Regions from separate parts of the Streptomyces sp. NPDC002602 genome, predicted to be linked through region 1. Evidence: riboswitches for the same ligand, from Rfam matches in the RefSeq annotation. Region 1 holds a riboswitch; each other region holds the start of a gene.
What was found. A riboswitch is a leader RNA that binds a small molecule or an ion and turns the genes downstream of it on or off. The one in region 1 is predicted to bind thiamine pyrophosphate.
Positions count from the first base shown of each region.

Region 2: it holds a riboswitch for thiamine pyrophosphate, as region 1 does, so the genes downstream of both, thiO (glycine oxidase ThiO) here and ACFYW3_RS20515 (thiamine ABC transporter substrate binding subunit) in region 1, are expected to answer to the same signal.
Region 3: it holds a riboswitch for thiamine pyrophosphate, as region 1 does, so the genes downstream of both, thiC (phosphomethylpyrimidine synthase ThiC) here and ACFYW3_RS20515 (thiamine ABC transporter substrate binding subunit) in region 1, are expected to answer to the same signal.

Region 1 is NZ_JBIAQX010000007.1:89,705-93,804, forward strand. Features, by position in the region: gene ACFYW3_RS20515 (thiamine ABC transporter substrate binding subunit) at 50-1,153, opposite strand; TPP riboswitch at 1,238-1,346, opposite strand; gene rlmN (23S rRNA (adenine(2503)-C(2))-methyltransferase RlmN) at 1,406-2,518, opposite strand; gene ACFYW3_RS20525 (phosphatidate cytidylyltransferase) at 2,593-3,669, opposite strand; gene frr (ribosome recycling factor) at 3,669-4,100, opposite strand, start outside.
Region 2 is NZ_JBIAQX010000002.1:78,985-83,084, forward strand. Features, by position in the region: gene ACFYW3_RS05740 (Rv2175c family DNA-binding protein) at 1-344, opposite strand, end outside; gene ACFYW3_RS05745 (NAD(P)/FAD-dependent oxidoreductase) at 463-1,683, opposite strand; TPP riboswitch at 1,775-1,887, shown strand; gene thiO (glycine oxidase ThiO) at 1,885-3,075, shown strand; gene thiS (sulfur carrier protein ThiS) at 3,072-3,272, shown strand; gene ACFYW3_RS05760 (thiazole synthase) at 3,278-4,072, shown strand.
Region 3 is NZ_JBIAQX010000006.1:204,062-208,161, forward strand. Features, by position in the region: gene ACFYW3_RS19265 (IclR family transcriptional regulator) at 1-230, shown strand, start outside; gene ACFYW3_RS19270 (SsgA family sporulation/cell division regulator) at 327-776, shown strand; gene ACFYW3_RS19275 (YibE/F family protein) at 839-2,230, opposite strand; TPP riboswitch at 2,303-2,448, shown strand; gene thiC (phosphomethylpyrimidine synthase ThiC) at 2,443-4,100, shown strand, end outside.

The DNA of each region.
Region 1 (4,100 bases):
CCCAGCCTGACCAGCGTGGCCCGCGTCCCCCCCCTCGGGCTCACCCGTCCTACTTCACGGCGAGCGAGGACCATGCCTTGACCCACTGCTCACGGTTCTTGGCGATGGTCTCCGGCGCGACGTTCTCCGGCTTCTCGATCACCACACCGTGCTTCGTGAAGAGCTCCGGCAGCGCCGCGTTCTTGACGACCGGGTTCACGAACATGTTCAGGGGCATGTCTTCCTGGAACTTCTTGCTGATCAGGAAGTCGAGGAGGGCCTTGCCCCCCTCCTCGTTCTTGGCGCCCTTCAGCAGACCCGCGAACTCGATCTGGCGGAAGCAGGTGCCGGCGGAGACACCGGTCGGGGCCTCGGCCGGCTTCGGCTCGCCGTACAGCACCTCGACCGGCGGGCTGGAGGCGTACGAGACGACCAGCGGGCGGTCGCCCTTGGCCTTCTTGCCGCCGGCCGAGCCGGAGAACCGCTCGTTGTAGGCCTGCTCCCAGCCGTCGACGACCTCGACGCCGTTGGCCTTCAGCTTGGTCCAGTAGTCCTTCCAGCCGTCCTCGCCGTACTTGCCGACGGAGGCGAGCAGGAATCCGAGACCGGGCGAGGAGGTCGCGGCGTTCTCGGTGACCAGCAGGTCCTTGTACTCCGGCTTGATCAGGTCGTCCAGCGTCTGCGGCGGGGCGATCTTCTTGTCGGCGAAGTACTTCTTGTCGTAGTTGACGCAGATGTCGCCGGAGTCGATCGGGGTGACCCGGTGCTCCTTGTCGAGCACGAACTCGGGCTTGACCTCGGCCAGGCCCTTGGCCTCGTACGGGGTGAAGATGCCGTTGTCGAGGGCGCGCGACAGGAGGGTGTTGTCCACGCCGAAGAAGACGTCGCCGCGCGGGGAGCCCTTCGTGAGGATCTCCTGGTTCAGGGCGGCGCCCGCGTCCCCGGACTTCAGCTTCTTGACCGTGTAGCCGCTCCGCTGCTCGAACTCCTTGAGGACCGCGTCGCTGACGTTGAAGGAGTCGTGGGAGACGAGCGTGACGGTCTTGGACTTCGGTGCGTCGCTCGCGCCCGCCGACGGCTTGTCCTTGGCCTCGCCGTCGCCGCAGGCACTGAGGGTGCCGACGCCCAGCGCGGCCACGAGCGCGAGGCCCGCGTACTTCCTGGTGGTGCTCACTGGTGAATTCCTCCTGGGATGTCCAGGAGAAGACGCGGCCCTGCCCGGCGCTCTGTGGAGCGGACGCCGGGCAGGGCGCAACAGCTTGAGTGGTGACCGAACTTCCTACCCCGAATGACCGGGGCGAGGTTCAGAGGGTCTGCGGTGACGGTTACCGCACTCTCAGCGCTGTGGCGCTCCCCTGTCGGAATATGAAATTTGTTCGGCCACAGAGTACCCCGGTGGCCGAATGTGACTGACCGGAAACGAAAGCTAGCGCTCCGAGGCTGCCAGCTGGCCGCACGCGCCGTCGATCTCCTGACCGCGGGTGTCGCGTACGGTCACCGGCACCCCGTGGCGGGCGATGGCCTCCACGAAGGCCTTCTCGTCCTCGGGACGCGAGGCCGTCCACTTCGAGCCGGGGGTCGGGTTCAGCGGGATCAGGTTGACGTGCACGCGCTTGCCCTTGAGGAGCTTGCCGAGCAGGTCACCACGCCAGGCCTGGTCGTTGATGTCGCGGATCAGGGCGTACTCGATGGAGATGCGACGGCCGGACTTCTCCGCGTACTCCCAGGCCGCGCCGAGTACCTCACGGACGTTCCAGCGGGTGTTCACGGGCACGAGGGTGTCGCGGAGCTCGTCGTCCGGGGCGTGCAGCGACACGGCGAGACGGCACTTGAAGCCCTCGTCGGCGAACCGCAGCATGGCCGGGACCAGACCGACGGTGGAGACGGTGATGCCGCGCTGGGACAGCCCCAGACCGTCGGGCTCCGGGTCGGTCAACCGACGGATGGCGCCGACGACCCGGTTGTAGTTGGCCAGCGGCTCGCCCATGCCCATGAAGACGATGTTGGACAGTCGGGCCGGCCCGCCGGGGACCTCGCCGTCGCGCAGCGCTCGCATGCCGTCCACGATCTGGTGCACGATCTCGGCCGTGGACAGGTTGCGGTCCAGACCCGCCTGGCCGGTGGCGCAGAACGGGCAGTTCATCCCGCAGCCCGCCTGCGAGGAGATGCACATGGTGACCCGGTCCGGGTAGCGCATCAGCACGGACTCGACGAGCGTGCCGTCGTGCAGCTTCCACAGGGTCTTGCGCGTGGTGTCGTCATCGCACGAGATGTGCCGCAGGACGTTCATTAGGTCCGGCAGCAGCTCCTGGCGGAGCTTCTCCCGCGAGGCGGCCGGGATGTCCGTCCACTCCGCCGGGTCGTGCGCGTACCGCGCGAAGTAGTGCTGGGAGAGCTGCTTGGCCCGGAACGGCTTCTCGCCGATCGCGGCGACCGCCTCGCGGCGCTCGGCCGGGGTCATGTCGGCGAGGTGCCGGGGCGGCTTCTTCACCCCGCGAGGGGCGACGAAAGTGAGCTCTCCCGGAACAGGGCGGGCCATGGCAGGTACTCCTCGTAAGACGAAAGGCGCGCCGCAGAAGCAGCACGCCTTTCAAGAGTAACCGGAGGCCGGTGTCAGCCGGTGCCGACGAAAGCGGCCAGCAGCAGCCACACCACCGGAGCGGTCGGCAGCAGGGAGTCGAGCCGGTCCATGATCCCGCCGTGTCCCGGGAGCAGGGTCCCCATGTCCTTGATGCCCAGGTCCCGCTTGATCATCGACTCGCCGAGGTCGCCCAGCGTGGCACTGACCGCGACGGCCAGCCCCAGCAGCAGGCCCTGCCACCAGACCCCGCCGTCGACCAGGAACTCCATGCACAGCGCGCCGGCCACCATCGCGAAGGCCACCGCCCCGAAGAGCCCCTCACGGGTCTTCCCGGGGCTGATGCGCGGCGCGAGCTTGGTCTTGCCGAAGCGCCAGCCCACCGCGTACGCCCCGGTGTCACTGACCACGGTCAGGGCCAGGAACGTCATCACCCGCTGCGGACCGTCGTCGGCGGCGAGCAGCATCGTGACGAAGGTCGCCAGGAAGGGTACGTAGAACGCCGCGAAGACACCCGCCGTGACGTCCTTGAGGTAGTCCTCGGGCGGCTCGGTCATCCGCCAGACCAGGACCGCGAGGGCGGTCAGGGCCATGGCGACCCAGGCTCCCTCGGCCCCCCGGACGTATCCGGCGATGATCATGGCGGCGCCACCGACCGCGAGCGGGACGAGCGGCGCCTTGATGCCCTTCTTCTCCTGGAGCCGGGAGGTGAGCTCCCACAGCCCCACGACGACCGCGACGACGACGACGCCGACGAAGACCGCCTTGACGATGAGGAGCGAAGCGAAGATCACCGCACCGAGGCCGACGCCGACCCCTATGGCGGCACGCAGATCCCGCCCCGCACGCTTCTTCGGCGGTGGGGGCGAGGGGTCCTGCGGTGCCTGTGAGGGCGGGGGCGGAGGGCTGGGCATGGGCTCCTGCGGCGGCGTCTCGTCGCGGAAGAAGGGGCCGCCTGCGGCGGCGGCCCCCCGATCGCGTGCTTCCCGGTCGTCGAAGTCACGGCCGGCGGCATCGGGCACGATGGGCATGGGCCGAGTCTGCGGGCCCGCCTGCGCATCGTATGCGGGACCCGCCGGAACCGGCTCCGGCTGCCAGGAAGAGTCGTTCATCAGACTTCGAGGAGCTCGGCTTCCTTGTGCTTCAGCAGCTCGTCCACCTGCGCGACGTACTTCGCGGTGGTGTCGTCGAGCTCCTTCTCGGCGCGGCGCACCTCGTCCTCGCCGGCTTCCTTGTCCTTGACGAGCTTGTCGAGGGCGTCCTTCGCCTTGCGGCGGACGGCGCGGATGGAGACCTTGGAGTCCTCGGCCTTGGTGCGCGCGACCTTGACGTACTCCTTGCGGCGCTCCTGCGTCAGCTCGGGGAAGGTCACCCGGATGATGCGGCCGTCGTTGCTCGGGTTGACCCCGAGGTCGGAGTCGCGGATGGCCTGCTCGATGTTGCGCAGCGCGGACGCGTCGAAGGGCGTCACGACCGCCATGCGCGGCTCGGGCACCGCGAAGGACGCGAGCTGGTTGATGGGCGTGATGGCGCCGTAGTACTC
Region 2 (4,100 bases), on a different contig from region 1:
CGGCGCTTCACCTCCGTGCCGCGATTCTCGCTCAGCGCCTGCGCGGGGGTGCCGGGCAGGGTGGGGTCGGCGGTGAACATCCACTCCAGGATCTCCGCGTCGGAGAAGCCGTCGTCGCGGAGCACCGTCAGCAGGCCGACGAGGCCCTTGACGACCTTGTCGCCGTCGATGAAGGGGGCGGGTACCTGGAGGGAGCGGTTCTCGCCGCGGCGCACGGCGAGCAGCTGACCTTCCTTGACCAGCTGGCGGACCCGGGTCACTTCGATGTCGAGCATCTCCGCGATGTCGGGGAGGTACAGCCAGGCGGGGACAAGGGCATCGATCTTTGCGTCAATCTCGGTCACGGGGACAAGCCTGCCATCTCGGGCCGGCCGCCGGTACCCGGGCCGTCCGTCCGGGCGCCGGGGCGGGCGCCACCGGGCCCCCGCCCGGCGCGGCGGCGCCCCGCGACCGTGGCCGGGGTCAGGCCGCGGCGGACTTCAGGGGGGTTGCGGGGTCGGCGACCTTGGCCGGATCCAGGGCGGTGCCGGATTCGATCAGGCGGCGGCCCTGCGCGAGGTCGCGGGGGCGGCCCACGGCGAGGACGGCGACCAGGACCCCGTCGCGGAGCCAGCAGACGGACCACGCCGGGTCGGCCGGGTCGCCCCGCCACACCGTCTCGTCCGCGCCGTCGTGGTGCCCGGCGTACTGCACGAAGCGCCCGAACTGCTCCGACCAGAAGTAGGGCACCGGGTCGTAGGCCCGGTCCGTTCCGCCGCTCAGGATGTCGGCGGCGACCACCCTGGGGCCCTGGAGGGCGTTGTCCCAGTGGTGGACCAGCAGCCTGGTCCCGTAGCGGGCGGAGGGGAACGAGGCGCAGTCGCCCACCGCGTACACGTCCTCCAGCGAGGTCCGCAGCCAGGCGTCGGCCGTGACCGAGCCGTCCGGTCCCAGGTCGATCCCCGAGTCCGCGAGCCACGCGGTGGCGGGGCGGGCCCCGATGCCCACGATGACCGCGCCGGCCGGCAGTTCCCGGCCGTCCGAGAGCAGGACCCGGCCCGGCTCCACCGAGGCCACCCGGGCGCCGGTCAGCAGGGTCGCGCCCGCCTGGGCGTACCAGCGGCCCATCGCCTCGCCGACCTCGGCGGGCAGGGCCCCCGCCAGGACCCGGTCGGCCGCCTCGACGACGGTGACGGCGCAGCCCGCCTCCCGGGCCGCGGTGGCGAACTCCGCGCCGATCCAGCCGGCCCCGACCACGACGACGGCCGGGGCGGCGGCGAGGACGGGGCGCAGTCGGGCGGCGTCGTCGAGGGTGCGCAGCAGGTGGACGCCGCGGACGCCCTCGGAGCCGGGCAGGGTCAGCGGTTCGGCGCCGGTCGCCAGGACCAGGGCCTCGTACGGGACCGGGCCGACCTCCGTGTCGAGTTCGCGCGCTCCCGCGCGCAGGCCCGTGACCTCGGTGCCCAGTCGAAGGCGGATGTCGAGCCCCTCGAAGTCCACGTCGAACGCGGAGTCCTCGGCCTTGCCCAGGAGGACCGCCTTGGAGAGCGGGGGCCGGTCGTAGGGCTGGTGGGGTTCGGCGCCCAGCAGGGTCACGGGGCCGGTGTAGCCCTGTTCGCGCAGGGCCACGGCGGTCTGCACGCCGGCCATTCCGGCGCCCACGATGACGACGCCGCTCTGAGTCTGTTCCGTCTGCTCGCTCACGTCTCCCACCCTAATCTTCTGACGGTGCGTCAGGAATAGCGGGCGGGGAGGCAGCCTTACCCGGCATCGACCCCGGGGTTAGTCTGGCCACCGTACCTATCGCGGGAGTCCGGGCGCACCGGGCTGAGAGGGAGGCTGACCGGCCTCCGACCGTACGAACCTGATCCGGGTCATGCCGGCGAAGGGAGGGGCTGGACACCCATGCACTCATCGCGTTCACCGCACGTGTCACGACCGGCGGGTCACGACGTCCTCGTCATCGGGGGCGGCGTCATCGGCCTGGTCGTCGCCTGGCGGGCCGCCCGGCGCGGACTGCGCACCGTACTCGTCGATCCGTCCCCCGGAGGGGGCGCGGCCCAGGTCGCGGCCGGCATGCTCGCCGCCGTCACCGAGCTGCACTACGGCGAGGAGACCCTGCTCGGGCTCAACGTCGCCTCCGCCGCCCGCTACCCGGAGTTCGCCGCCGAACTCACCGAGGCCTCCGGCGGGCTGGGGATCGGCTACCGCGCCTGCGGCACCCTCGCCGTGGCCCTCGACTCCGACGACCGTCTCCACCTGCGCGAACTGCACGCGCTGCAACGCCGCTGCGGGCTGGAGTCGCAGTGGCTGACCGGCCGCGAGTGCCGGCGCCTGGAACCCATGCTGGCCCCGGGCGTCCGGGGCGGCCTGCGCGTCGACGGGGACCACCAGGTGGACCCGCGCCGGCTCGCCGCCGCACTGCTGGCCGCCTGCGAACGGGCCGGGGTGAGCGTCCACCGGGCCGGCGCCGACCGGTTGACCGTGCTGCACGACCGGGCCGCGGGGGCCGCGCTCGACGACGGCACGGAGCTGCGCGCCGACCAGGTGGTGCTGGCCGCGGGCTCGCTGAGCGGGCGGTTGGCGGGCGTGCCACCGCAGGTGCGGGTCCCGGTACGGCCGGTGAAGGGTCAGGTGCTGCGGCTGACGGTGCCGGCCTCGTACGCGCCGTTCCTCTCCCGGACCGTACGGGCCGTCGTCCGGGGCAGCCACGTCTACCTGGTGCCGCGCGAGAACGGCGAACTCGTCGTCGGGGCCACCAGCGAGGAACTCGGCTGGGACACCACCGTCACCGCCGGCGGGGTGTACGAGCTGCTGCGCGACGCCCACGAGTTGGTGCCCGGCATCACCGAACTCCCGCTGACCGAGACCCGGGCGGGCCTGCGACCGGCCTCCCCCGACAACGCCCCGCTGCTCGGACCCACCGAACTGCCCGGCCTGCACCTGGCCACCGGGCACTACCGCAACGGGGTGCTGCTGACCCCGCTCACCGGCGACGTCATGGCGGAACTGCTGGCCACCGGCACCATGCCGGAGGTCGCCCGCCCCTTCACCCCGCGCCGTTTCACCCAGGCACGTCAGGAGTCGTACGCATGACCATCTCCGTCAACGGCGAGCCGCGCGAGGTCGCGGCCGGCACCACCCTCGACGCGGTGGTCGCCACCCTGACGCGCGCCCACCAGGGCGTCGCGGCGGCACTCAACGAGACCGTGGTGCCGCGCGGCCGGTGGTCGCACACCGAGGTCGGCGAAGGCGACCGGGTCGAGGTCCTCACCGCGGTCCAGGGAGGCTGACCACGATGGCGGACGACCTCTTCTCCCTCGGCGGCCGGACCTTCACCTCCCGCCTGATCATGGGCACGGGCGGCGCCCCCAGCCTGGACGTCCTGGAACGCGCCCTGATCGCCTCCGGCACGGAACTGACCACCGTGGCCATGCGCCGCCTGGACCCGACGGTCCAGGGGTCGGTGCTGTCCGTGCTCTCCCGACTGGGCATCGCGGTCCTGCCGAACACCGCGGGCTGCTTCACGGCCGGCGAGGCCGTGCTGACCGCGCGGCTGGCCCGCGAGGCCCTCGGCACGGACTGGGTCAAGCTCGAAGTCGTGGCCGACGAACGCACCCTGCTCCCGGACGGCGTCGAACTGCTCGACGCCGCCGAGATCCTGGTGGACGAGGGCTTCACCGTGCTCCCGTACACCAACGACGATCCGGTGCTGGCGCGGAAACTGGAGGACGTGGGCTGCGCGGCGATCATGCCGCTGGGCTCCCCCATCGGCTCCGGCATGGGCATCCGCAACCCGCACAACTTCGAGCTGATCACGGAACGGGCCGGGGTCCCGGTGATCCTGGACGCGGGCGCCGGCACCGCCTCGGACGCGGCGCTGGCGATGGAGCTGGGGTGCGCCGCCGTCATGCTGGCGTCGGCCGTCACCCGGGCCCAGTCGCCCGCGCTGATGGCGGCCGCCATGCGGGACGCCGTCTCGGCGGGGCGCCTCGCCCACCGCGCGGGGCGCATCCCCCAGCGGCGCTTCGCCGAGGCCTCCTCCCCCACCGAGGGCCGCGCCGCCCTCGACCCGGAACGCCCCGCCTTCTAGCCTCCGGCCGGGGCGGCGTCCGAGGCGC
Region 3 (4,100 bases), on a different contig from region 1:
TGGAGCAGCGCATCGAATCCCAGGGGCGGATGCAGCCCGTCGTCGAGCGGCAGGAGTACTCCCTGGGCACGGTGTGCGCGGCCATCCCGATCACCGCGGGGGACACTGCCGCGACGATGGCCATTTCTCTCCCCCTGCACCAGGAAGGCGAGTTGCTCTATGTAGTCAATCGACTACGGAGTGAAGTAGGCGCGCTGTTGAGCACCCTGTCCTTCTCTATCAGTATCTGAAAACTCACTCCTTGTGATCTGCAACCGCTTCCACCACTCTTGTCAAGAGGCCTAGAGGGACCATTCCTGGCCACTTCCACGACAGCGGGGTAGGCAATGCGCGAGTCCGTACAGGCAGAGGTCATGATGAACTTCCTCGTTTCCGAGGAGCTTTCGTTCCGGATCCCGGTGGAGCTCCGGTACGACGCTCACGACCCATACGCGGTACGCCTGACCTTCCACCTCCCGGGAGACGCGCCTGTGACCTGGGCATTCGGCCGAGAACTGCTCCTCGACGGCATCAACAAGTCCTGTGGGGAAGGTGATGTGCACATCGCTCCCACCGAGCCTGAAGAGCTCTCGGATGTGCACATCCGTCTGCAGGTCGGAGGAGACCGGGCGCTGTTCCGCGCCGGTGCGGCGCCGCTCGTCGCGTTCCTCGACCGGACCGACCGGCTTGTTCCGCTCGGTCAGGAGCGCACTCTGAGTGACTTCGAGGAGAACCTCGACGAGGCGCTCGGCAAGATCCTGGACGAATCCCAGCAGAACGAGCGGAACGCGGGCTGAGCGACCGCCCCGTTCGTCGCGCTCACCACCCGCCGTCGCCCCGTCCGGTCCCGCCCCTACGCTCAGCGCTTGCGCCGCCGGCCCCGGCCACCACGTGCCGGACCCGCGGCCGGCGCGGTGTCCGGAGCGCCCGGGCGGTCGGCGGAGACCACCAACGCGGCCAGTGCCGTGGTGACCGGTACAGAGGCCACGAGCCCGATCGAGCCCACGAGGGTCCGTACGATCTCCTCCGCGACCAGCTCGCTGTTCGCGACCGAGCCCATGCTGCTGTTCGCGATCGAGAACAGCAGGAGCAAGGGCAGCGCGGCGCCCGCGTACGCCAACACCAGCGTGTTGACCACGGACGCGATGTGGTCGCGGCCGATCCGGATGCCCGCCCGGTACAGGGCTCGCGGGCCCATCTTCGGGTCGGCCTGGTGGAGTTCCCAGACGGCTGAGGTCTGGGTGACCGTCACGTCGTCGAGGACGCCCAGGGAACCGATGATCACGCCTGCGAGCAACAGGCCGCTCATGTCGATCTCCGGGTACAGACCGTGGATCAGACCGGTGTTGTCGTCGGTGTTCCCGCTGAGGAACGCCCATCCGATGAACCAGGATCCCAACAGGCCGATCAGCAGAAGCGAGACGAGCGTCCCGAGGACGGCGACCGAGGTGCGCGCGGTCAGCCCGTGGCACATGTAGAGGGCGATCAGCATGATCGCGCTGGCCCCGATCACCGCGACGAGCAGAGGGTTGGAACCCTGGAGGATCGCCGGGAGGATGAAGAGGGTCAGGACGGTGAAACTGACAGCGAGCGCGATCAGTGCGAACAGTCCACGCATTCGCCCGACGATGACGACCGCGATGGCGAAGATCCCGGCGAGCAGTGCCATCGGGAACTTCCGATTGAGGTCGATCACGGAGTACTGGAGGTCCCGGGGTGCGTCCGGGGCGTACGCGACCACCACCTCCTGACCGCTCGCCAACTGGCGCGGAGCGCCGGGCTGGACGATCTCGAAGAAGGTCCGGCCCTTGTCGGGGCCGCTGGTGACCTCGACGGTGGCCTTCTTGCACTCGCCGGTCTGCGCGGCCTGGGCCTCACGGCCTTCCGGGGTCGACGTGTCGCCCGTGGGGGGCACCTGCGAGGCGTTCACCGACTTGCAGTCGACCTGGGCCAGGGTGACGACCTTCCCCTGCTGGGTCTGGCGGTCGAACCCGACGCCGGTGCGCTCGTGGGCAGGGGCGCCCCCCGGCCAGAGGACCACCATGCCGATGAAGACCGCGGTGGCGAACGGGATCAGTACGGCCGCGATGACCTTGCGCAGGTGCTTGGAAACGGGAGCGGCCGGGCCGTGGCCATGGCTGTGGGAATGTCCGTGGGAGGGGCTTGGCACATGGCCGAGTGGGGCGTGTTCGTGACCGGTGTGACCGGTGTGCTCTGCGGGCTCGGTGGGGGGCTGCGGCGAGGTCGTCACCGGCCGATCATCGCAAGAGATGAGGGGGCCCACTGTTCAGCACGCCACAGATGACGCTAGCGTGGGGGCACCTTTGCACAACGCGGGAGCTCGGAGCACCGGGCTGAGAGGACGCTGATCACCGTACGCACGTCGTCACGACGTACGGGAAGAGGCTGCGTCGACCGCCGAACCTGTTACCGGGTAATGCCGGCGTAGGGAGATCAGGTCTCATGACCATTCAGGACGCACGCACGCCTGCCGTCAGCCAGGACGTCGACGGCCAGACCGAGCGCCAGCCCGGCTGGCACAAGGGATACCTGGCGGGCTCCCGCCCCGACATCCGGGTGCCGGTCCGCCAGGTCCACCTCACCAACGGAAAGGACGTGACGCTCTACGACACGTCCGGTCCGTACACCGATCCCCAGATCGAGACGGACGTCCGCCGGGGTCTTGCTCCGCTCCGCGAGAACTGGATCATCGGTCGCGGTGACACCGAGGAGTACTCGGGCCGTCCCGTGCGCCCCGAGGACGACGGCATCAAGCACACGTCCCCCCGCGGTGGTCTCAAGAACCTCGACGCGGTCTTCCCGGGTCGGCCCCGTCAGCCCCGCCGGGGCCGCGACGGCGCCGCCGTCACACAGCTCGCGTACGCCCGACGGGGCGAGATCACCCCGGAGATGGAGTACGTCGCGATCCGCGAGAACGTCTCCCCCGAGGTCGTCCGCGAGGAGATCGCGGCGGGTCGCGCGGTGCTTCCGGCGAATGTGAACCACCCGGAGATCGAGCCGATGATCATCGGTAAGCGCTTCCTGGTGAAGGTCAACGCCAACATCGGCAACTCGGCCGTCACCTCCTCCATCGAGGAGGAGGTGGACAAGATGACCTGGGCGACCAAGTGGGGCGCCGACACGGTCATGGACCTCTCCACCGGCCGCAACATCCACACCACGCGTGAGTGGGTGCTGCGCAACTCCCCCGTCCCGATCGGCACCGTGCCGCTGTACCAGGCGCTGGAGAAGGTCGACGGCCGTGCCGAGGACCTGACGTGGGAGATCTACAAGGACACGGTCATCGAGCAGGCCGAACAGGGCGTCGACTACATGACGGTGCACGCCGGCGTGCTGCTGCCGTACGTGCCGCTGACCGCCCGTCGCAAGACCGGCATCGTCTCGCGGGGTGGCTCGATCATGGCCGCGTGGTGCCTCGCGCACCACAAGGAGAACTTCCTCTACACGAACTTCGAGGAGCTCTGCGAGATCCTGGCGACGTACGACGTCACGTACTCGCTGGGCGACGGCCTGCGCCCCGGCTCCATCGCCGACGCGAACGACGCGGCGCAGTTCGCGGAGTTGAGGACGCTGGGCGAGCTGAACACCATCGCCAAGCGGCACAACGTCCAGACGATGATCGAGGGCCCGGGCCATGTCCCGATGCACAAGATCAAGGAGAACATCGACCTTCAGCAGGAGATCTGCGAGGAGGCGCCGTTCTACACGCTCGGGCCGCTGACCACCGACGTCGCTCCCGCGTACGACCACATCACCTCCGGCATCGGCGCGGCCATGATCGCCTGGTGGGGTACCGCGATGCTCTGCTACGTGACGCCCAAGGAGCACCTGGGTCTGCCCAACCGGGACGACGTGAAGACCGGTGTCATCACGTACAAGATCTCCGCACACGCGGCCGACCTGGCCAAGGGACACCCGGGCGCCCAGGAGTGGGACGACGCCCTGTCGGACGCCCGGTTCGAGTTCCGCTGGGAGGACCAGTTCAACCTGGCCCTCGACCCGGACACGGCCCGCGCATTCCACGACGAGACCCTCCCGGCTGAGCCGGCCAAGACCGCGCACTTCTGCTCCATGTGCGGTCCCAAGTTCTGCTCGATGAA